DNA from 2 places in the Pseudolabrys sp. genome. Region 1 is predicted to be linked to the other one. Evidence: predicted binding sites of a transcription regulator. Region 1 holds the regulator's gene; the other holds the start of a gene.
The links. Region 1 encodes LexA, which represses DNA repair genes until DNA is damaged. Its sites were predicted from a motif close to TGTTCNNNNTGTGTTCNG; they were not measured.
Positions count from the first base shown of each region.

Region 2: the regulator LexA is predicted to act here: its motif matches at 7,650-7,667, upstream of AB7F10_RS05970 (PA0069 family radical SAM protein).

Region 1 covers NZ_JBFWPH010000005.1:189,790-201,831, reverse strand. Annotated here, with positions in the region: gene lpxA (acyl-ACP--UDP-N-acetylglucosamine O-acyltransferase) at 1-358, shown strand, start outside; gene AB7F10_RS16455 (LpxI family protein) at 366-1,271, shown strand; gene lpxB (lipid-A-disaccharide synthase) at 1,274-2,428, shown strand; gene gltA (citrate synthase) at 2,429-3,739, opposite strand; gene gltX (glutamate--tRNA ligase) at 3,966-5,387, opposite strand; gene AB7F10_RS16435 (glutamine--tRNA ligase/YqeY domain fusion protein) at 5,596-7,293, shown strand; gene AB7F10_RS16430 (ComEC/Rec2 family competence protein) at 7,463-9,763, shown strand; gene lexA (transcriptional repressor LexA) at 9,776-10,489, opposite strand; gene AB7F10_RS16420 (molybdopterin molybdotransferase MoeA) at 10,624-11,835, opposite strand; gene moaC (cyclic pyranopterin monophosphate synthase MoaC) at 11,839-12,042, opposite strand, start outside.
Region 2 covers NZ_JBFWPH010000002.1:130,799-142,840, forward strand. Annotated here, with positions in the region: gene moaB (molybdenum cofactor biosynthesis protein B) at 32-595, shown strand; gene AB7F10_RS05925 (MmcQ/YjbR family DNA-binding protein) at 598-942, shown strand; gene AB7F10_RS05930 (GFA family protein) at 964-1,371, shown strand; gene AB7F10_RS05935 (bifunctional helix-turn-helix transcriptional regulator/GNAT family N-acetyltransferase) at 1,375-2,319, opposite strand; gene AB7F10_RS05940 (TRAP transporter large permease) at 2,369-3,661, opposite strand; gene AB7F10_RS05945 (TRAP transporter small permease) at 3,658-4,176, opposite strand; gene AB7F10_RS05950 (DctP family TRAP transporter solute-binding subunit) at 4,173-5,165, opposite strand; gene AB7F10_RS05955 (fumarylacetoacetate hydrolase family protein) at 5,202-6,098, opposite strand; gene AB7F10_RS05960 (GntR family transcriptional regulator) at 6,230-6,994, shown strand; gene AB7F10_RS05965 (glycosyl transferase) at 6,991-7,584, opposite strand; gene AB7F10_RS05970 (PA0069 family radical SAM protein) at 7,691-8,890, shown strand; gene AB7F10_RS05975 (VOC family protein) at 8,901-9,344, shown strand; gene AB7F10_RS05980 (ribonuclease HII) at 9,442-10,176, shown strand; gene AB7F10_RS05985 (glycosyltransferase family 39 protein) at 10,238-11,752, shown strand; gene cydB (cytochrome d ubiquinol oxidase subunit II) at 11,768-12,042, opposite strand, start outside.

The sequences.
Region 1 (12,042 bases):
GCTCTGCGCCGTGCATCAGTTCACCCGCGTCGGCGAACTGGCGATGATCGGCGGGCTGGTCGGCGTCACCTCCGACATCATTCCCTATGCGATCGTCATCGGCCACCGCAGCAATCTTGCCGGTATCAATCGCGTCGGCTTGCGCCGCCGCGGCCTCTCCGGCGAGGCGATCCGCAATGTCTATCGCGGCTACCGCGCGATCTTCGAGGGCACGGGTCCGCTGAAACAGCGCACCGACAAGGTCGCGGCCGACTTCGCCGGCGATGCCTATGTCATGCGCATGGTCGAGTTCATCCGCGCCGGCAACGCGCGCCGGATCGCCGGGCCGCGCAGCGCCGGCGCGTCGGACGAAGACTGACGCGGCCATGCCCGCCTCCGCGCCCATCGCCGCTTCGGCCGCCCGGACGCAGGCGCTTGGGACGCCGGAGATCGGCCCGCTCGGCATCATCTGCGGCGGCGGCGTTGCCCCGGCGGCGGTCGCCGATGTCGTGGTCAAGAGCGGCCGGCCGGTGATGCTGTTTCCGTTCCGGGGCTTCGCCAGCGCGGCGGACGTCGAACGGTTTCCTCACGAGTGGATCGCGCTCGGCCAGTTCGGCCGTTTCAAGCGGCTCGCCCGGCGCCACGGTTGCCGCGATTTCATCTGGATCGGCGGCCTGACGCGGCCACGGATCGGTCAGCTCCGCTTCGATCTCGGCACGATGCTGATGCTGCCGGACATTATTCGGGCGTTTCGCGGCGGCGACAATCATATGCTGACGACGCTCGGCGCGTTTTTCGAGCGCCACGGCTTTCGTATTCTCGCCGTTGCGGACGTCGCGCCGGAGATGTTGGCGCCGGAAGGTGTGATGACCGCGCGCGCACCGACGCCCGAAGACCGGGCGGACATCGAGAAAGGGCTCGATCTGATTGCAACCATCAGCCGGTTCGACGTCGGCCAGGGCGCGATTGTCGCGCGCAATCATGTGCTCGCCATCGAGGGCATTGAAGGCACCGATGGCATGCTTCGCCACGCTGCCGCGCTCCGGGATGCCGGCCGCATTCGCAGCGGCGAGCGCACCGGCGTGCTGGTGAAGATGCCGAAACGAGGGCAGGACCTGCGTTTCGATCTGCCGGCCGTCGGACCGGACACCGTCGCGGGCGTCGCCGCCGCCGGATTCGGCGGCATTGCTGTCGCTGCCGGACGAACCATTGTGGTCGATATCGCCCGCGTCGTCGCCGATGCGGATCGCGCCGGTCTGTTCGTGATCGGGGTCAAGGCGCGGGAGGCTTGAGCGTGCCGCGTCCGCTGAGGGTCTTTCTCGTCGCGGCCGAGGAATCCGGCGACCGGCTCGGCGCGCCGCTGATGCGGGCGCTGCGCAGCATGCGGCCGGAGGTCGAATTTACCGGCGTCGGCGGCGCGCAAATGACGGCGCAGGGCATTACGCCGCCGTTCCCGATCGACGAATTGTCGATCATGGGCTTCACGTCGATCCCCGCAAAACTCCCGAACATTCTGCGCCGCATCCGGCAGACCGCGGCAGCGGTCGCCGCCGCAAAGCCGGACGTGCTGGTCATCATCGACAGTCCCGATTTCACCCACCGTGTCGCGCGCCGCGTCCGCACGGCGATGCCGGACCTGCCGATTGTCGATTACGTCTCGCCGAGCGTGTGGGCCTGGCGGCCCGGTCGCGCCAAAGCGATGCGCGCTTATGTTGACCATGTGCTGGCGCTTCTGCCATTCGAGCCGGAGGCGCATCGGCGGCTTGGCGGACCGGCCTGCACTTATGTCGGCCATCCGATGATCGAGCGGATCGCTGAACTGCGGCCGAACACGGACGAAGCCCGCCGACGCGAGGCCTCACCGCCGGTGCTGCTGGTGATGCCCGGCAGCCGTCGCGGCGAGTTGAAATACATGCTGCCGATCTTCGAGCAGACGGTCGCGCAAGTCGCGGCGACAGTGGGGCCTCTTGAGGTTGTGATCGCGGCGGTGCCGCGTCTTGCCGCCGGCATCGAAAGCGTCGTTGCATCGTGGCGTGTGCGTCCGCGCCTCGCGGTGACGCAGGAGGATCGGGACGCCGCATTTCGCGCCGCCCGCGCAGCGCTGGTCAAATCCGGGACCGGCACGCTGGAACTGGCGCTCGCCGGGGTGCCGATGGTGGCGTCCTACAAAGGCTCGGCGATCGAGGCGTTTATCGCGCGGCGCCTGGTCAAGGTTCCGACCGTGATCCTCGCCAATCTGGTGCTGGGCGAGAAGGTCGTGCCGGAATTCCTGCAGGAGGATGCCGAGCCGGGACGAATGGCGGCGGCGCTTGCGCCTCTGCTTGGCGACACTGCGGAACGCACCCGGCAGGTCGAAGCTTTCAACCGTCTCGACGCGATCATGGAAATTGGAACGGCGCGGCCCAGTGACCGCGCCGCTGAAATCGTTCTCAAAGCCGCAGAGGGCTGATTACTTCCGCCGCGAGATCGGCACGTAATCGCGCTGCGTCGCGCCGGTATAGAGCTGGCGCGGCCGGCCGATCTTCTGGCGCGGATCCTCGATCATCTCTTTCCACTGCGCGATCCAGCCGACGGTGCGGGCGAGCGCGAACAGCACGGTGAACATCGAGGTCGGGAAGCCCATCGCTTTCAGTGTGATGCCCGAATAGAAGTCGATGTTCGGGTAGAGTTTCTTCTCGATGAAATACTCGTCGTGCAGCGCGACCTTTTCCAGTTCCATCGCGACGTCGAGCATCGGATCGTCCTTGATGCCGAGCTCGGTCAGGACCTCGTGGCAGGTCTTCTGCATGATCTTGGCGCGCGGATCGTAGTTCTTGTAGACCCGGTGGCCGAAGCCCATCAGGCGGAAGCTGTCGTTCTTGTCCTTCGCGCGCTTGACGAATTCCGGGATGCGGTCCGGCGTCCCGATCTCGGCCAGCATGTTGAGCGCGGCTTCGTTCGCGCCGCCATGCGCCGGGCCCCAGAGGCAGGCGCAGCCGGCGGCGATGCAGGCGAACGGATTGGCGCCCGACGAGCCGGCGAGCCGCACCGTCGAGGTCGAGGCGTTCTGCTCGTGGTCGGCGTGCAGGATGAAGATGCGGTCCATCGCGCGCGCCAGCACCGGGTTCGGCTTGTAGTCCTCGGCCGGTACGGCAAACGACATGCGCAGGAAGTTCGACGCGTAGTCGAGATCGTTGCGCGGATAAACGAACGGCTGACCGACCGAATATTTGTAGGCCATGGCCGCGAGCGTCGGGATCTTCGCGATCATGCGGATCGAGGCGATCATGCGCTGATGCGGGTCGGAGATGTCGGTCGAGTCGTGATAGAAGGCCGACAGCGCGCCGACCGAGCCGACCAGCACCGCCATCGGGTGCGCGTCACGGCGGAAGCCTTGGAAGAACCGGCTCATCTGCTCGTGCACCATGGTGTGGCGCGAGACGCGATAGTCGAAGTCGGCCTTCTGCGACGGCGTCGGCAGTTCGCCGTAAAGCAGGAGATAGCAGGTCTCGAGGAAATCGCCGTGCTCGGCGAGCTGCTCGATCGGATAGCCGCGGTAGAGCAGGATGCCTTCGTCACCGTCGATGTAGGTGATCTTGGACTCGCAGCTTGCCGTCGAGGTGAAGCCGGGATCGTAAGTGAACATCCCGCTGTCGCCGTAGAGCTTGGAGATGTCCACGACGGAGGGGCCGATCGACCCGTGATAGAGCGGAAAATCCCAGTTGCTGTTGCCGACGGTCAGCTTGCCGGAATCCGAGGTTTTGTTCGTTTTTGCGTCCATGATCGGGCCCTCGAAGGCGGGTGGAACCGGCCCGCCCGGTTGTGCACCGGTGGGCAAGCGGATCGGCGGTTCGTCGCCATCCGCGAAGCGTGTCGTCTGCCTAACTCATAGGAATGTGCACTGCAAGATAGCGCAATGCAGGGCTTTCCGCCATGCGAGGCGGAGCTTCCCGGCGTTTCTGCGGGGTGAAACCGGGGGACAAGAGGGCGCCGGGCCGCCGCCCCGGTCAGGAAATCTGGTCCTGCAGCCGCGCGAGCGTCTCCTCGCGGCCGAGCAGGTTCAGCACTTCGAAAATCGGCGGCGAGGTGGTGCGTCCGGTCAGCGCCGCGCGCAGCGGCTGGGCGACGGCGCCGAGCTTCAGCCCGGCCTGTTCGGCAAAGGCGCGGACCCGCGCCTCGGTCGCGGCCGCGCTCCAGTCGTCGCCGTCGGCCAGCTGTCGGGTCAGCCCGGACAAGATGGTCCTGGCCTCGGCCGTCAGCAGGCTGCGGGCCTGCTCGTCCGGCTCGATCGGCCGGCTTGCCCAGAGAAAGCGCGAACCGGCGAACAGCTCGACCAGCGTCTTGGCGCGCTCCTTCAGGCTCGGCATCGCAGCGATCAGCGAGGCGCGCAGCGCCGGAGTCATCTTGGCGATCAGTTCTTCGCCGCCGGCGATGTGCGGTAACAGGCCTTCCAGCGCCGCGACCAGATCGGCATCCGGCGTCGCGCGCATATAGTGGCCGTTGAGGCTCTCGAGCTTTGCGAAGTCGAACCGCGCCGGCGAACGGCCGATACTCTGGAGGTTGAAGGCCGCCACCATCTCCCCGGTCGAAAAGATCTCCTGGTCGCCGTGGCTCCAGCCGAGACGGACCAGATAGTTCCGCATCGCTTCTGGGAGGTAGCCCATGGCGCGGTAGGCATCGACGCCGAGCGCGCCGTGGCGTTTCGACAGCTTCGAGCCGTCGGGGCCGTGGATCAGCGGAATATGCGCCATCACCGGCACCTGCCAGCCGAGTGCGTCGTAGATGTGCTTTTGCCGCGCGCCGTTGGTCAGATGGTCGTCGCCGCGGATGATGTGGGTGACGCCCATGTCGTGATCGTCGACCACCACCGCGAGCATATAGGTCGGGCTGCCGTCCGAGCGCAGCAGGACGAGGTCGTCGAGATCGGCGTTCTGCCAGACGACGCGGCCCTGCACCTGGTCCTCGATGACCGTCTCGCCGGTCTGCGGCGCCTTGAGGCGGATCACCGGCTTGACGCCGGGGGGCGCCTCGGAAGGGTCGCGGTCGCGCCAGCGGCCGTCATAAAGCCGGGCGCGGCCCTCGCGGCGGGCCGCCTCGCGCATCGCGGTCAGTTCCTCGGGGCTCGCGTAGCAGCGGTAGGCCATGCCGGCGGCGAGCAACTGCTCGACCACTTCGCGGTGACGGGCGGCGCGGCCGTGCTGGAAGACGATGTCGCCGTCCCAGGACAGGCCGAGCCAGGTTAGCCCCTCGATGATCGCGTTGATGGCGGCGGTGGTCGAGCGCTCGCGGTCGGTGTCCTCGATCCGCAGCAGCATCGTGCCGCCACGGGCGCGGGCGAACAGCCAGTTGAACAGGGCCGTTCGTCCGCCGCCGATATGGAGGAAGCCGGTCGGGGACGGCGCAAATCGGGTGACGACAGGGTCGCTCATCGCGGGCGCGATGTACCACAATTGGGCCAACCGTCCACGCTATTTAAGGCTTGGGTCACTTAACGGTCCGGCGACCCTGAGGGGCGACAAGCCTTTCCCTGCGGCGGCAGATTTGGCAGATAGGCCGGGCAAAAGCGCGTTGACGCGCGTCTTCAACGCGCCAGGCGAGCGGTTTGCGCCGCAGGGCGAATTCTGGGATTCAAGCACGATGGCGAAGGACGATTCGGCGGCCGGCACCACGACGGCCGGAGAGGCACCAGTCCGCGATTTCATCCGCGATATCGTCGCGGGCGATCTCGCCGCCAAGCGCCATGCCGGGGTCGTCACCCGCTTTCCGCCCGAGCCGAACGGCTACCTGCATATCGGCCACGCCAAGTCGATCTGCCTGAATTTCGGCCTCGCCGAGGAGTTCGGCGGACGCTGCCACCTGCGCTTCGACGACACCAACCCGGCCAAGGAAGAGCAGGAATATATCGACGCGATCATTCGCGACGTCCACTGGCTCGGTTTCGACTGGGGCAAGCACCTCCACTACGCCTCGGACTATTTCGAGACGCTCTACGCCTGGGCGGAGGGCCTGATCCGCGCCGGCAAGGCCTATGTCGACGACCAGAGCCACGAGGAGATGCGCGTCAATCGCGGTACGCTCACCGAGCCCGGCAAGAACAGCCCGTTCCGAAACCGCAGCGCCGAGGAAAACCTCGACCTGTTCCGCCGCATGCGCGCCGGCGAATATCCGAACGGCGCGCGCGTGCTGCGCGCCAAGATCGACATGGCGTCGGGCAACATCAACCTGCGCGATCCGGTGCTGTATCGCATCCTGCACGCGAAGCATCCGCGCACCGGCGACAAGTGGTGCATCTATCCGAGCTACGATTATGCGCACGGTCAGTCGGACGCGATCGAAGGCATCACGCATTCGATCTGCACGCTGGAATTCGAGGATCACCGTCCGCTCTATGAGTGGCTGCTCGACAATCTTCCGGTGCCGTCGAACCCGCGGCAGTACGAATTCGCGCGTCTCAATCTCGGCTACACGGTGCTGTCGAAGCGCGTGCTCACCATGCTGGTGCGCGACGGCCATGTGAAGGGCTGGGACGATCCGCGCATGCCGACGCTCGCCGGCTTGCGCCGCCGTGGCGTGCCGCCGGAGGCGATCCGCGATTTCATCAAGCGCATCGGCGTCGCGAAAGCGAACAGCGTCGTCGATGTCGGCATGCTCGAGTTCTCGATCCGCGAGGCGTTGAAGTCGGCGCCGCGCCGCATCGGCGTGCTGCGTCCGTTGAAGCTCGTGATCGAGAATTATCCGGAAGGACAGACCGAGCAGTTGCCGGCCGCCAACCACCCGGACGACCCCGCAGCCGGCACGCGCATGGTCACCTTCGGCCGCGAGCTTTGGATCGAGCGCGACGACTTCATGGAAAATCCGCCGAAGAAATTCTTCCGTCTCGCGCCGGGCGCGGAGGTGCGGCTGCGCTACGCTTACTTCGTCACCTGCCGCGAGGTCGTCAAGAACGCGGCGGGCGAGGTGATCGAACTGCGCTGCACCTACGACCCCGCGACCAAGGGCGGCGACGCGCCGGATGGCCGCAAGGTGAAGGGCACCATTCACTGGCTGTCGGCGAAGGACGCCGTGCAGGCGGAGGTGCGGCTCTACAATCCGCTGTTCAAGTCGCCGGACCCGCCGGGCGGCGAGAACTTCGCCGCCGACCTCAATCCGGAGTCGCTCGAGATTGTCGCGGACGCTCGCGTCGAACCGGCGCTCGCGACCGCGAACAACACCGCGCCGGTGCAGTTCGAGCGGCTCGGCTATTTCTGCCGCGACGTCGATGCGACCCGCGAGAAGCCGGTGTTCAACCGCACCATCGGCCTGCGCGACAGTTGGGCCAAAGAGCGCACAACGTAACGCGCGGCTTTCCTCCGTCGTCATGCTCCGCGAAGGCGGGGCATCCAGTAATCACCGTAGACGGTTGTATTTACTGGATCGCCCGGTCAAGCCGGGCGATGACAGGTGAGGATGCCCATGTAAACTGTCCCCCGGACCGGCCCAAGTTTTGGGTTGCCTGGGGACTGGGATGGCGCCGGGGGACAGGGTGCGCGACGGCGCGCGCGCGAAAGCACGCGCGCTCGCCGCAGGCGTGGACGCCGCACGACGGCGTGCCGGCGGCGCTTTGCCTGCCGGGCTTCTGCTTGCGTTGCAGCGATGGCGCGAAGTGCTGGCGCAGTATCTCGCGGCGGAATTCGCGCCGGGCCGCCTGGTGCCGTGGATGCCGGTCGCCTTCGGCATCGGCATCATCGGCTATTTTACCGCGCCGCGTGAGCCGCTGTGGCCGGCAACCGCGGCTCTCGCTGTCGTGCTCGCCTTCGCTGCGTTCCTCGTGCGTCGGCGGTTCATCGCGTTTGCGGGCGCGCTGACGGCGGCTGCGATCGCCACCGGGTTTGCCGTTGCGACAATCAAGACCGCGCTGATCGCGCATCCGGTGCTCGACTATCCTGTCTTCGGCGCTGCGGTCACCGGCTTCGTCGAAATCCGCGAGGAGCGGGCGCGCAGCGATCGTATCGTCGTGCGCGTCGCGTCGATGAGCGGTGAGCGGCTGCGCGTCAAGCCGGAGCGCGTGCGCGTTGCAGTCCGCAAGGGTCATGCGCCGGCGGTTGGCGATTACGTGAGCTTCAAGGCGCGTCTCACGCCGCCGTTGCAGCCATTGCGTCCCGGCGGCTACGACTTCGCGCGCGACATGTATTTCCAGCGCATCGGCGCTTCGGGTTATGTGCTGGGGGCCATCGCGACACAGCCGGCACCGGGCGCGCGCGGTTTCTGGCTGTCCTATCGCAGCGCGATCGAAATGATGCGCGAGACGATCGACGATCGCATTCGCGCCGTGCTGCCCGGCGACACCGGCTCGATTGCCTCGGCGCTCATTACCGGCAAACGCGACGCGATCACGCAACCCGTCAACGACGCGATGTATGTGTCGAGCCTCGCGCATGTTCTGTCGATCTCCGGCTACCACATGGCGGTGGTCGCCGGCATCGTGTTCTTCGTGATCCGTGCCGGCTTTGCACTGAGCGCTGCCGCCGCGACCCGCCATCCAATCAAGAAATGGGCGGCGGCCGCCGCGCTGGTTGCCGCGACGTTCTATCTGCTGCTGTCGGGCGCGGAGGTCGCGACGCAGCGCTCCTACATCATGGTCGCGATCGTGCTGATCGGCGTGATGGCCGACCGGCCGGCGCTGACGTTCCGCACGCTCGCGGTCGCCGCCTGTGCGGTGATGCTGCTGACGCCCGAGGCCGTGGTGCATCCGAGCTTCCAGATGTCGTTTGCCGCGACGCTCGCGCTCATCGCCGCTTACCGCAATGGGCTGCCGTGGCGTGCCGACGCCGACACGTCGGCCGGCGCGCGCCTCGCGCTGTGGGGCGGACGCGAGATTGCCGGGCTGGTGATCGCCTCGCTGGTGGCGGGCCTCGCCACCACGCCTTACGCGGCGTTCCATTTCCATCGCCTCGCGCCCTATGGCGTGCTGGCGAACCTCGCCGCCATGCCGGTCGTCTCGGCCTGGGTGATGCCGATGGGTATCCTCGGCACGCTGGCGATGCCGTTCGGCTTCGACGGCCTGTTCTGGCCGCTGATGGGTGCCGGCATCGACTGGATGGTGACGGTCGCCCTGTGGGTCGCGGCGTTGCCGGGCGCGGTGGGGCACATCCACGCCTTCGGCATCGGGCCGTTGCTGCTGGCGACCGCCGGGCTGCTGCTGATCGCCATGCTGCGGACACCGCTGCGCTGGAGCGGGGCGGGACTCGCGCTTCTGGCCTGCCTCTGGGTTTACGTCACGCCGAAACCGGATCTGCTGGTGTCGGCCGACGGGCAAACGGCGGCACTCCGGCAGGCCGACGGCCGGCTCGCCGTTCTCCACGCCGGCCGTGACAATTTCGCCTTGCGCGACTGGCTCGCCGCCGACGGCGATAGCCGGACCGTCAAGGACGACACCCTGAAGGCGGGTGTCCGCTGCGATCCTGTCGGCTGCACCGGTCCTTTCGCGAACGGCAGGGTCGCCGCATTCAGCGAGACAATCGAGGCGCTTGCGGAGGATTGTTCACGTGCCGCAGTGATCGTGACGCCGCGCGAGGCTCCTGCGACATGCAAGGGCATGCTGATCGACCGTGGTGTCTGGCGAGCCCACGGCGCCAGTGCGTTGCGCTGGACCTCCGCTGGCAAGGGGAGCGCCGCCATCGTCGAATGGGCGCGCCCGGCGGGCGAGGCGCGGCCCTGGAGCGGCCTGCGGGTGCAGGCGACCGCAACTGCGCCGTCGCCGGCGAAGCGGCGGCCGGCGCAGCGCGATGCCACGCCGCCGGACGGCGCGCGCGAGGCCGACGATTAGGCTGGAACGGTCTCAGTAGCGCCGGAACAGGCCGACAAGCCGGCCCTGAATGCGGACCCGGTTCGGCGGCAGGATACGCACCTCATAGGCGCTGTTGGCCGGCTCGAGTGCGATGGAGGCGCCGCGGCGGCGGAACCGCTTGAGGGTGGCTTCCTCGTCGTCGATCAGCGCCACCACGATGTCGCCGGTGTCGGCGGCGTCGCTGCGGCGGATCAGGGCGATATCGCCGTCGAGAATGCCGGCCTCGATCATCGAGTCGCCGCGCACTTCGAGGGCGAAATGCTCGCCGGTCGAGAGGAGGTCCGGCGGCACGTTGATGGTGTGGCTGCGGGTCTGGATCGCCTCGATCGGCGTGCCGGCGGCGATGCGGCCCATGACGGGCACGGCAATCGGGTGCCCGGCGCTGCCGCCGTCATCGTCGGCGGCCACCGCACGGACGCGGCCGAGGTCGCCCTCGATGACACTCGGCGTGAAGCCGCGGCTGCGCCCGGAGCCAAGCCCATGGGCGACCGAATCGGGCAGCTTGATCACTTCGATGGCGCGGGCGCGGTTGGGCAGGCGGCGGATGAAGCCGCGCTCCTCCAGCGCCGTAATCAGCCGGTGGATGCCGGATTTCGACCGCAGATCGAGCGCGTCCTTCATCTCGTCGAACGAGGGGGGGACGCCGGTTTCCGTCAGCCTCTCGTGCAGGAAACGCAGAAGCTCGAACTGTTTGCGGGTCAGCATGGATTTCCTCGGATTTCCCCAGTTCCGGCCCCGCGCATCCCACGCATCGGCCAGAAACAAATCATGAACGGACACTATCCGTTCCAGTTGTGTTCCGCAACCGATTAATTTGAAGTGAACAATGCGAACGGCCGCTAAAGGCCGAACTTAAGGATGACGCAGGGCGAGCCGGCCTTCGCCGCCGGCGCACGCACCTCGCGAATCAACAGGCAGTCCGCCACGGCCAGTGGCGCCATCAGCGAGCTGTCCTGGTTCGCCAGCGGCGTCGCGACCGGGACGCCATCCGGGCCTTCGCTCAGCGTCGCGCGCAGGTAGTCGGCGCGTTCGTCGTTCTCCGGCATGTCGCGGCCGAGCACCGCCGCTTGCGGGGCATGGATGACGTCGCGGCGGCCGGCGAGGCGGCGCATCAGCGGCACCAGGAACAGGAACGAGCACACGTAGGACGACACCGGATTGCCCGGCACGCCGAGCACCTGCATGGGGCCGAGCTTGCCGTGCATCATCGGGCGGCCGGGGCGCAGTGCGACGCGCCAGAACGACAGGTCCATGCCCTCGGCGGTCAGCGCCTTCTGGACGAGGTCGTGCTCGCCGACCGATGCGCCGCCGGAGGTGAGCAGGATATCGGCGCCGGCGTCGCGGGCGCGACGGATCGCGGCGCCGATGGCGTCGAGGCTGTCCCGCGCGATGCCGAGTTCGATTGCCTCGCAGCCTTCGGAGCGCACCAGCGCGGCGAGCGCAAAGCCATTCGAATAGACGATCTCGCCGGGCTTCGGCGCCTGGCCGGGCGGCACCAGTTCGTCGCCAGTGCCGAGCACGGCGACCTTCGGCCGGCGCACCACCTTCACCGCCGGATAGTTCATCGCGGCGGCGAGCATCAGGTCGCGGTCGGTGAGGCGGCGGCCCTTGGCGAGCAGGACGTCACCTTCGCGGAAGTCGATCGCGGCAGGGCGGACATGGCGGCCGGTCTTGATGGCGAGCTTGATCAGAACCTTGTCGCCGTCGCGGCCGGTGTCTTCCTGAATGACGACGGTATTGCTGCCCGCCGGCATCACGCCGCCGGTGAAGATGCGCGCGGCTTGGCCCGGACCGACGTGGCCTGCGAACGGGTGGCCGGCGGCGACTTCGCCAATCACGTCAAGCGTGACCGGCGCCTGCGCGATATCCGCGCCGCGCACGGCATAGCCGTCCATCGCGGAAAGCGCCGCCGGCGGCTGGGTTCGTTTGGCGACGAGATCCTGCGCCAGTACGCAGCCGAGCGCATCCGACAGCGGAACGTCATGCGCGGGCAGCGGCGCGGCGTCCGCGAGAACCTGTTTCAGCGCCTCTGCGACCGGCATCAGCGCCATCGTTTAGCCCTTCGCGCGGTAATGGCCGGACTTGTAGTGTCCAGACTTGCCGCCGAGCTTTTCGATCAGGCGGATGCCCTCGATCCGCATGCCGCGCTCGACCGCCTTGACCATGTCGTAGATCGTCAGACACGCGACCGACACCGCGGTCAGTGCCTCCATCTCGACGCCGGTCGGGCCTTTCACCTTCACGGTCGCACGCACGGT
Region 2 (12,042 bases), on a different contig from region 1:
CGGCACAGGGCCGGGCATGACGGAGTGAGCGATGGCCGGCATCGACGAGGCAAGACAGTTCATTCCGCTGCGGATCGCGGTGCTCACCGTGTCGGACACCCGCAAGCTCGCGGACGACAAGTCCGGCACGACGCTGGTCGAGCGTCTCGAGAAGGCCGGCCATGCGCTCGCGGACCGCAAGATCGTCACCGACGACGTGCGGAAAATCCGCGCGCAGGTGAAAAAGTGGATCGCGGACAAGAAGATCGACGTGGTGATCTCGACCGGCGGCACCGGCTTCACCGGCCGCGATGTGACGCCGGAAGCCGTCGAGCCGCTGTTCGAAAAGAAAATGGACGGCTTTGCGACGATGTTCCTGCTGGTCAGCGAGCGGAAAATCGGCACCAGCGCGATCCAGACCCGCGCCACCGCGGGCGTTGCGAAGTCGACCTACATCTTCTGCCTGCCCGGCTCGCCCGGCGCCTGCAAGGATGCCTGGGACGACATCCTCGTGCATCAGCTCGACTATCGCTACCGACCCTGCAACTTCGTCGAGATACTGCCGCGGCTCGACGAGCATCTGCGGCGGGCCAAGGCGCGCGGCGCGACGGCCTAGGCATGGTCAGCGCCGCGGAATTCCGAAAGCTGGCGCTCCAGTTCGAGGGCGTTGAGGAGAGGCCGCACTTCGACCGGGCGGCGTTTCGCGTCGTCCGCAATTTTGCGACGCTCGCGCCGGACAAGAAGTCGGTGAACTTCAAATTCGCGCCCGACGAGCAGGCAATGAAATGCGCGGTGCATCCGCAGGCGTTTTCCCCGGTACCGAATGCCTGGGGCGCGCAGGGCTGGACCACCGCCGTCTTGTCGAAGCTGACGGCGGCGGAGGCGCGCGATGCGCTCGCGCTCGCGTTCCGGCACGCGCAACCGAAGCCGAAAAAACGCAGCCTCGGCAAATCCCGTCGCTGACGTCGAAACAACGAGGTTCCGATGCCCGAGAAGGTTCTGAAAGGCGGCTGCCTGTGCGGGGCGGTGCGCTACGAGGCGACCGCCGAGCCGCTGTTCGAAGGTTTTTGCCACTGCCGCGACTGCCAGCGCGTGTCGGGGACCGGCCATGTTCCGGTGATCGGCGTGCCGAAAGCGGCGTTCTCGTTCTCCGGCAAGACGACAGCCTATGCCGCGCCGGGCACCACCGGCGGCCGTCACTTCTGCCCGGTCTGCGGCGGGCAGCTGTTCGGCATGCCCGGTAGCGCGCCGGAGATGGTGACGATCTATATCGGGAGCCTCGACGACCCGTCGGTGTTTGCGCCGACCGTCGCGATCTTCACCCGGTCGCGTCATGCCTGGGACAGGAATGCGATGACGCTTGCCGAGTTCGAGGCGTTGCCGCCGGGCTGACGGTTACAGCGTCAAATCCCAGTATTCCGCGACGACATCCTTGCCCCAGCTTTTCTTCGTCTCGCTGGAGGTGAGGGTGAAACCGGCCTTCTCATAAATGTGCCGTGCGGCGCCGAGCACCGAGTGGGTCCACAGCGTGACCTGTTTGTAGCCGGCGGCGCGGGCGAACCTGACGCACTCCTCGGTCAGCTTCTTGCCGAGGCCCAGCCCGCGCGCCTTCGGATGCACGAGCAGCAGACGCAGACGCGCCACCCGCGGCGTTGCCTCTTCCGGCTTGTCCTTCACCAGCATCACCGAGCCGACATTCTCGCCGTTGAGGTCGGCGATCCAGCAGGCCTCCCACTTCGGGTCGTGGTTGTTGACGTAGTCGGCGACGATGCCGGCGCACAGTCCCTCGAACGGTTCGGTCCAGCCGTATTCGTGCGCATAGAGTTCGCCATGCGCGGCGACGATCCCGCCGAAGTCGCCGTGACGCGGGGCGCGCAGGGTCACGTAGGGCTTGTTCGGGGTTTGCCCGGCGCCGCCGACGAGTTGCTGAACCTCGTCCATCGCCGCGATCAGCCGGCGTTGGTCGTTCGCCGGCATGGTCTTCAGCATCGCCGTGATGTCGTCGATTGTCTTGCGCTCCATCGGGGCGAAGGCCTTGCTGCCGCGCGCGGTCAGCGAGATCAGGCTCTGCCGCCTGTCCTTCAGGGAAGGCTTGCGCGAGACGAGCCCGCGTTTCTCGAAGGCGCGCAGGATGCGGGAGAGGTAGCCGGCATCGAGCCCGAGCGCGGCGATCAGGTCGGTCGCCGTCGCGGTGCCGAGCCGGGACAACTCATAGAGCACGCGCGCTTCCGCGAGCGAAAACGGGCTGTCGAGCCAGCCCTCGTGCAGCACGCCGATCGCCTGGGTGTAGAAGCGGTTGAAACGCCGCACCGCAGCGATCCGCTCGGTCGTCTCCGTCATGCTTGACACTGTCAACTAATTACTTGACGGAGTCAATAACCTGCGAAGCTCACCGGAAGCCGAAGAGATGCGGCAGCCACAGCACCGTGCCGGGGACATAGGTGGTGATCGCCAGCGCCACCAGCAGCGCCGCCACGAACGGCCAAATTTCGCGGACCACGGCGTTGATCGGCGTGTCGCTCAGCTTGGCCAGCGTGAACAGCAGCAGGCCGAACGGCGGGGTGATCAGCCCGATCATGATGTTGATGGTGATGACGACGCCGAAATGCACGAGGTCGATGCCGAGCGCCTTGATGGTCGGCAGCAGCAGCGGCACGAGGATCAGGATCAGCGTGCCGGTGTCGATCAGGCAGCCGAGCACGAGGAACAAGAGATTGACCGCGAGCAGGAATTCCGGCCCCGACAGGTTGAGCCCGAGAATCCAGTCGGCCAGCGTGCGGTCGAGTTTCTCGGCGGTCACCGCGTAGTTGATGAGGAAGGCTCCGGCGATCAGCAGCATCACCACCGCCGAGGAGCGCATCGACTCGGTGAGCACTGCCCACAGCGTCGCCCAGTCATAGGCTCGGTAGACGAGGGCCGAGACCGCAAGCGAGTAGATCGCGGCGACGGCGGCCGCTTCGGTCGGCGTGAAGGCGCCGGTCCAGATGCCGCCGAGCAGCACGACCGGGATCGTCATCGGGATCGCCGCGCCGGCGGCGGCACGGCCGAATTCGCTCCAGCCCCGCCAGTCGCGGCAGGCAAGCCCGGTGCGCCGCGCCACGGTCGTCACCGTCGCCATCAGCGCCAGCGCCATGATGAGGCCGGGGACGACCCCGCCGAGGAACAGCGCGCCGACCGAGGCATTCGAATTGAGCGCGTAAAGCACGAGGGGGATCGAAGGCGGGATGATCGGCGCGATGGTCGCGGCGGCGGCGGTCAGCGCGGCGGCGAAGCCGGGCCGGAAACCGCCGACCTCGCGCATCATCTTCAGCGCGACGAGGCCGGGACCGGCGGCGTCGGCGAGCGCGCTGCCGCTCATCGAGGAGAAGATCACCGAGACGAGCACGGTGACGTGGCCGAGCCCGCCATGCAGGTGGCCGACCGCGGCGTCGGCGGCCGACCACAGCCGGCGGCTGATGGTGCCGGCGTTCATGACGTTGGCGGCGAGGATGAACATCGGCACCGCCAGCAGGATGTAGCTGTTGTAGAGCGAGTTCATGATCTGGTCGGCGGCGATGCCCAGATCCTGATGCGACGACATCAGATAGACGAAGCCGGCGACCAGCATCGACAGCGCGAGCGGAACGCGGGCGAGCGACAGGCCGACAAAGATCGCAAGCAGCAGCAGGAACGGTGTGCTCACGATGCGCTCCGCCCGGCGTCCGGTCCCGCGTTGCGGCCCGCGCCGATGCCGAACAGGCATTGCGCGGCGCGCGTGAGCAGCATCGCGGCCGAGGCGGCCTGGAACACGACGAAGCAGAAATAGACCTTGTCGAGCGACAGTTCGAAGGCCGGCGTCTTCTCACGCCACAGGAACAGGATGTAGTCGATCGTGGTCGGCAGCGCGTAGAGCAGGACGCCGCCGGCGATCGCCATGCCGATGCCCTCGACGATGCGGTTGGCGGGCGGGCGCATGCGGTCGACCAGAAGGTCGAAGCTGATCTGTTCCTTCAGGGTCACGGCGAGCGAGCCGCCGATCATGATGGTCCAGATGTAAAGAATGATCGCGGCTTCGCCGGCGCGGTCGGACGGATCATGCAGGCCGTAGCGCGCGATCACGCCGTAGCCGAAAGCCAGCACGACCGCCGCGAAGGCGAGCGTCGCGAGGATCGTCGCGACGCTGCGCACCAGCGCGGCGGCTCGTGCCAGCAGGATCACGGCTTCATCGCCTCGGCCATCAGCTTCGCATCCCACTTCTTGGCGAGATCGGAGGAAGCATAGACCTTGTCGGCGTTGGCGCGGAACAGCGCGAGGTCGACGGCGTCGACCTTGAGGCCCTTCGACTTCAGAAGTTCGGCGACCTGCTGCTCGTTGCCGTGGCGGCCCTTGTTGTTCTCGTCGGCGGCTTTGACGGCGGCGTCCTTCACCACCTTCTTCTGCGCGGCGGTGAGCTTGTCCCAGAACGGCTTGCTGATCGCGTAGAACACCGGCTGCACGAGATGCGAGGTCAGCACGACCTGCTCGGTCACCTCGTTGAACTTCGCGGCATACATGATGGTGAGCGGGTTTTCCTGGCCGTCGATCGCGCCGGTCTGCAGCGCGACATAGACCTCCGGCATCGCCATCGGGGTCGGCTCGACATTGAGCGTGCGGCCGAGCAGCAGCCACTCCGGCGTCGCCGGCATGCGCAGCTTCACGCCCTTGAGGTCGTCGGGGCCTTTCACCGCGCGCGCCTTGCGCAGGTTGAGCTGGCGGGTGCCGAGATAGGCGACCGAGAGGATCTCGATGCCCATGTCCTTGGCGACGGCGTCATGCACCGCCTTGCCGACCGGACCGGCCATGCTCTTGATCATGTGGTCGTAGTCGCGGAACAGGTAGGCGCGGTTGAGGAAGCCGAAGCTCGGCACCTGCTGCGACACCTCGAAGGTCGTCATCGTGCTCATTTCGAGGTTGCCGCGCTGGATCGCCGGCACCTCGGTGCCCTGGCGGAACAGCTTCGAGCCCGGATAGGTCTCGACCTTCACCCCGGCATTGGCCTTCTCGACCTCGGCCTTGAAGGTTTCCATCGACTTCGCAAGGAAGTCGGCCGGCGGTCCGGCGGTCGAAAAGCGGATCGTTACATCGGCGGCATTCGCGGCGCCGATGCCGACGAGCGCGGCGATGGCCGGTCCCGCGAGGCAGCGCGCCACTGTCCGAAACATCTGCATCACAACTCTCCTTGGTTTCGCCCGCGCGGGGCGCGACTAGTTCCTGATGGTCACCGAGAGGCGGCCAATGCCGTCGACTTCCGCGTCGATCTTGTCGCCTGGTTTGAGAAAGGTTCCCTTCGGCACGCCGACGCCGGCCGGCGTTCCGGTGAGGATCACGTCGCCGGGATCGAGCGTCATGATGTTGGACGCGAGCGCGATCTGCTCGGCGACCGAAAAGATCATCTGGCTCGTGTTGCTGTCCTGCTTCATCTCGCCGTTGACGGCGAGGCGCAGCTTGACGTTCTGCGGATCGGGCAGGGCGGCGGCCGGCACGATCCACGGGCCGAGCGGGCAGCCCATGTCGGTCGCTTTGCCGGCGACCCAGTCGAGCTTGTAGAACTGGTCCGGCGCCTGATTGAAATCGCGCGCCGACATGTCGATGCCGATGGTGTAGCCGGCGATGTGATCGAGCGCCTTGTCGGCGGTGACGTAGCGCGCGGTCTTGCCGATCACGGCGGCGAGTTCGATTTCCCAGTCGTATTTCTGCGTGCCGCGCGGCATCGCGATCTCCGCGCCGGGACCGACCACCGCGTTGCGTGGCGGCTTGAAGAAGAAGAACAGCCGCTGCGTCTCCTTCTTGACGCCGGGGAAGCCCATCTCGGCCATGTGGTCGTAGTAGTTGGCGCCGGCGCACAGGATCTTGCCGGGATAGAGCAGCGGCGCGAGCAGGTCCGCGCCTGCGGCGTCGATACCAATATTCGCACTTTGCGCGGCATTGATCTTCTTCGCGGCATCGTCGAGCCGCGACTTGTTGCGCGCCCAGTCGTCGAACAGCGCCATGGCGGTCGCCGGCAGGTCGGGCGCGAGCGCGGGGAAGGGAAAGAGTTTTTGATTCACCCGCAGGCAGGGTGTCGCCTTGCCGCCAATACGCGCCGTCGCCAAAGCCCACATGGAAGTCCGGTCTCCGTTTTCAGTGCGGGGTCATCGTCGGTCCGCGTTTCGGCCGAGTCAATGAATTTTGGAAAATTTAATCTGAATTGGAAAACTTGACCCCTAATCCAAATCCCGGCAGACAGGGCGGCATGGTGGCTATCGATTCATCGGGACGGTCCGCCGTCGGCCGCACGGTGGCGGCGCAGATCTACGATCAGCTCAAGACCGATCTGCTCGCCGGCGCCTTCACGCCGGGGGCGGCCTTGCTGACGCGCGAACTGCTCGCGCGCTACGGCTGCGGCATCAGCCCGCTGCGCGAGGCGCTGGCGCGTCTGGTCGGCGAGGGTTTTCTCGCGGCGAGCGGGCATCGCGGCGTTCGCGTGCCGGTGCCCTCGCTCGCCGATCTCGACGAGCTTTACCGCATCCGCATCCTGCTCGAATGCGAGGCGCTCGGCCTTGCGATGGAGCATGGCGACGATGTGTGGGAGGCGAATGCGCTCGCCGCCTGTCACCGGCTCGAACGCGCGGCATTGCCGGGCGCCGGACCGGAAGACGAACGCGGCGCGCGCACCGCGAGCTGGGAGGAGCGCCACCGCGCGTTTCATCTCGCGCTTGTCGCGGCCGCGCCGGCGCCGCGCCTGCTGCGCCTCGTCGAGCAGATGATGCAGCAGACCGAACGCTATCGCGCGCTGCGGCTGCTGCAGAGCCCGTCGGAGAAGCTGGTGCGCGACGTTACCGCCGAGCACCGCGCGCTGCTTGATGCCACGGTGGCGCGCGATCCGGCGGCGACGCAATTGCTGCGCGATCACCTGACGCGGACCTGGCGTTTCGTCGCCGATCTCGTCGAGCGCGGCAAGACGCCGGGTAACAAGACGCCGGACGGCAAGACGCAGCCGAAAAAACCGAAACGCTAGGATGCCGTCCGCAGCCTGACGGTCGCGCCGAGCAGCGCGATGCGCCTGGCCCCGAGCTTGCGCATCAGCGCGGCTTCCGGGTCGCCGCCGTCGGCATGGCCGCCCAATTCGTCATAGAAGCGGCGGTGGATCATCAGGCCGTTTTCGGGCCGGCGCGCCGTGCGCATCAATGCGCGCAACGCATCGCCCAGCGCGGAGCCTGCCGGCATGGCGCGGAACGTCGCCGCGTTTCGATAAGCACCGTCGCTCTCCTCGGCGAAGCGTTCGACAGCGCCGATCCATGTCGGGTCCGGCACCGCGCCCGCGCGCAGGAACATCAGCCATGGCGACCGCGCGGCCAGCGAGGCTTCGCGCAGCCGCGTGCCAAGCGGCGCGTCCGACTTGAGGAACTTGCAGCCGGCGATATCGGCCACCCGCTCGGTGTCGTCACGCGAATTGGCGTCGGCGACGATCACGTCGGTCAGCACGCCGGCGGTCGCACCCGGAACCAGCGCGGCGAGGGTCGGCACCAGCAGACGCTCCGATTCTCGCGTGGAAATAATCGCGGTCAGCATGAACCCCAGCCCGCTGAAGGCGTTGCCCCAGATCATGGGGTGTCACCACCGAACCCCCACGAGATCAAGCCTGGAAATGCCTGAATTTCGGACTATTTGTTTGTTCTTGTTATGTTCACATTTCAGCGCTAGGACGTGAACCATGGCTCGATCCCCGACAGCCCTGAGAAACCCGCCGGCGGGCGACCCGGCGTCCCGGCCGGATTCCCGGCCGAAGGACGATGCCGGTCTGCGCCCGGCCGACGAGATTTCCGGCCTGCTCGGCGTCGCTGTCGACTTCGAACGGCGGCGCGGCCGCGGCGCGGTGTCGAACGCCGCCGGCCGCTACGAGCCGACCGCGCGGATCGCCTTTGATGACGGCTGGCGCAGCCTCGACGACCTGCCGCCGTTCAAGACCACGGTGGCGCTCGACGCCACCCGCAAGATCATCACCCGCAACCAGTCGCCCGATATCGGCTTCGACCGTTCGATCAACCCGTATCGCGGCTGCGAGCACGGCTGCATCTACTGCTTCGCCCGGCCGACCCACGCTTATCTCGGTCTGTCGCCGGGTCTCGATTTCGAATCGCGGCTGTTTGCCAAGCCCGACGCGCCCGAACTGCTCGAGCGCGAACTGGCGTTGCCGAGCTACGAGCCGAAGGTGATCGCGATCGGTACCAACACCGACCCGTATCAGCCGATCGAGCGCCGCTACCAGATCATGCGGCGCATTCTCGAAGTGCTCGACCGCGCTTCGCACCCGGTCGGCATCGTGACGAAGTCGGCGCTGGTGCTGCGCGATATAGACATTCTCGCCCGCATGGCGCAACGCAATCTCGTCAAGGTCGCGCTGTCGGTGACGACGCTCGATCCGCAGCTCGCGCGCGTCATGGAGCCGCGCGCGGCAACGCCGATGCGACGGCTCGAAACGCTGCGCCGTCTCAATCAGGCCGGCATTCCGACCACGGTGATGGTCGCGCCGATCATTCCTGCGATCAACGACATGGAAATCGAGCGCATTCTCGACGCCGCCGTGCTCGCGGGCGTGAAAGAGGCGGGCTATGTGCTGCTGCGCCTGCCGCTCGAGGTGCGCGACCTGTTCCGCCAGTGGCTCGACGCCAATTTCCCCGACCGCGCCGACAAGGTGTTCAAGCTGATCCGCGAGACGCGTGGCGGCAAGGATTACGACGCCAATTGGGGTGCGCGCATGAGCGGCAAGGGGCCTTACGCCTGGTTGATCGGCCGCCGTTTCCAGCTCGCCTGCGAAAAGCGCGGCATCAACGCGCGCAAGCTGAAACTTTCGGTCGACAGCTATCGCCCGCCGAAGCCGGCGACCGAGCAACTCAGCCTGTTCGGAGACTGACGGGGCATTCATGCCGGAACACCACGACGCGCACCTCACGCTTGTCACGCTCGGCGTCGGCAATCTCGAACGCAGCATCGCCTTCTACGAGACGATGGGCTTCCGCCGGAAAAGCCGGGCCGCCGAAGGCGTCGGGTTCTTTCAGGCCGGCGCCTGCGCGATCGCGGTGTGGCGGTCGGACGAACTGGCAAAGGACGCGAATTTCGCATCCGAGGGCATGGCGCCCGCCTTCCGCGGCGTCGCGCTCGCATGGAACTGTAATACGCCGGAGGAGGCCGACGCCGTGATGACGCGGGCGGCCAAGGCGGGCGCGAAAATCCAGAAACCGGCGGAGGCGACCTTCTGGGGCGGCTATGTCGGCTACTTTACCGACCCGGACGGTCATCTCTGGGAGATCGCGCATAATCCGGCGTGGCCGCTGGACGACGAGGGCCGGGCGCAGATCCCGGACTGATTTCGCTCCTTTGATTTCTCCCCGCGATCCACCGACGCAACACGATACGAGTCGCTTGGACGGTTGACTTGAAACGGCCGCCGCGCACTGTTCGCGCATGCCTCCGTCCCCGACTCGACGAACCGCGACTCGCAAGGCCGTTTCCGCGCGCCTGCTCATCGACGAACCGGTGCTGCGCCCGACTTTCACGCGCGAGCGCCGCGCGCTGAAGAAGGGCATCTGGCCGGTCGCCGGCTGTGACGAGGCGGGTCGGGGGCCGCTCGCCGGGCCGGTGGTCGCCGCCGCCGTCATCCTCGATCCTGCCCGCGTGCCGCGCGGGCTGAACGATTCCAAGAAACTCGACGAGGACGAGCGCGAGAAGCTCTACGAGAAGATTTGCGCGACCGCCGAAGTCGCCGTCGCATTCGGTTCCACCGCACGAATCGACCGCGACAACATCCTGCGCGCCTCGCTGTGGGCGCTGGCGCGCGCGGTCGCGGCGCTGCCGTCGCGTCCTCGCCTCGTTTACGTCGACGGGCGTGACCGCATCGATGTCGCCTGCGATTGCGAGGCGGTCATCAAGGGTGATGCGCTGGTCGCCTCCGTTGCAGCGGCGTCCATTGTCGCCAAGGTGACGCGCGACCGGCTGATGGCGCGGGTCGGCGCGGCATGCCCCGGCTACGGTTTCGAGCGCCACCGCGGCTATGGCGTGCCGGAGCATCGCGCGGCTCTCGAGCGCCACGGGCCGACCGGGTTCCATCGGCGCAGTTTCGCGCCGGTCTTTGCCCGGCTGGCGAGCGTGGAGGAAGAGGCCGAGGACGACGCGCTTCTGGCAAGCTTGTTGCCACGCTGAGCGGCCTTCTCTATCTCTGACGGGCTGAGGGAACTCACCGGTCGGGCCGAACGCCGCTTCCATGCATTACGTCTCGCTCATCGTCGAGTTCCTGCGCGGCCGCCCGACGCTGGTGTTCTGGGGCGCCGCGCTGTCGCAGGCCGCGCTGTGGGTGGTCTTTCCCTGGCTGTTTTTCAGTTCGCCGCCGGGTGACGTGCCGATCCTGCTCGCGGTCGGTCATGAGTTGCGGCTCGGCAGTTATCTCGGCCCGCCGCTCGCCTTCTGGTTCGGCGACGTTGCGTTTCGCCTCGCCGGCGAGTTCGGCCTCTATGTTCTGGCGCAGGCCTGCGTCGTCACCGCGTTCTGGGCGGTGTTCGATCTCGGCCGCATGATCGTCGGCACCCGGCACGCCGCGCTAGCCGTTCTGCTGATGACCGGCATCGCCGCCTTCAGCCTGCCGAGCGTCGAGTTCGGCCCGGCGGTGCTGGCGATGCCGCTGTGGGCGCTGGCGCTCAATTATTACTGGCGCGCCAGCGGCGACGACGGCCGCGGCTACTGGTATCTGCTGGCGCTCGATCTTGGCCTGTTGCTGCTCACGACCTATGCCGGCGTGATTCTGCTCGCGCTGCTGCTGATCTATTCGCTGGCGACGCAGCGTGGCCGCCAGGCCTTCACGCAAGCCGAGCCCTGGCTCGCGGCGGTACTGCTGCTGATCGTGGTGTTTCCGCATGGCGTCTGGCTCGTGGACCGCTGGCCGGCGGTGCTGCCGACTTTGATGGGAGCAAGCGGCGGCGACTGGTGGACCTCCTCGGCGATGCGCTTCGTCAGCATCGTCGTCGTCGTTCATCTCGGCCTGGTGCTGCTCACCGTGCTGGCGAGCCGCTGGCGCGCGCCGCGCAACGAGCGGGTGCCGGAAATCGACCGTAGCCCGGCGCCGCGGTCGGCGCGTTACTTCGTCTACTTCTTTGCGCTGGCGCCCGCGTTGGCCGCCGTTGCGCTGCTGATCGGGCTCGGCCGCGCCGCGCCGCTCGAACGCGCGGCGCCGTTCGTCCTGCTGTCGGGCCTCATGGTCATCACGCTCGCGGGCGACCGCGTGCTGATCTTCCGCGAACGCATCGTGAGTTTTTCATGGCTCGGCCTGCTCGTGCTGCCGCCGGCGCTGACGTTCCTCTCGCTGATCTTCCTGCCCTGGACCGTGGCGACCAACCTGCAGACCGCGCAGCCGGCCGCCAGCATGGGGCGTTTCTTCGCCGACAGTTTCCAGCGCCGCACCGGCAAGCCGCTCGCCATCGTCGCGGGCGACGATCATCTCGCGAGCCTGATCGCGCTCGCCGCGCCGAGCCGGCCGACGGTGTATTTCGACCGCACGCCCGAACACAGCCCGTGGGTTAATGCCGACCTCATTCGCAAGAACGGTGCGGTGCTGGTCTGGCGCGCGAGCGAAAGCGACGCTGCGCCGCCGGCCGCGCTCAAGGCGCAGTTTCCCGAATTGTCGCCGGAAGTGCCGCGCGCCTTCGCGCGCACGATCCAGGGCCGTCTGCCGTTGATCCGCGTCGGCTGGGCGATGATCCGCCCGCAGGCGGAGCCTGCAAAGTAAGTAGCCCGCGCCGGGTCAGTGATAGCTTTCGCCTTCGGCAACCTTGCCGCGGAACACCCAGTAGATCATCGCGGTATAGCCAAGGATGACCGGCAGCAGCACCAGCGTTCCGACCAGCATGAAGATCTGGCTCGCCGGCGCGGCGGCGGCGTCCCATACGGTGAGCGAGGGCGGCACCAGATAAGGGAAATTCGAGATCACGATGCCGAGATAGCCGAGCAGGAACAGCATGATCGACGCGAAGAAGGGCAGGATCTCGCGGCCTTTCTCGATCCAGCGCCAGAGCGCGA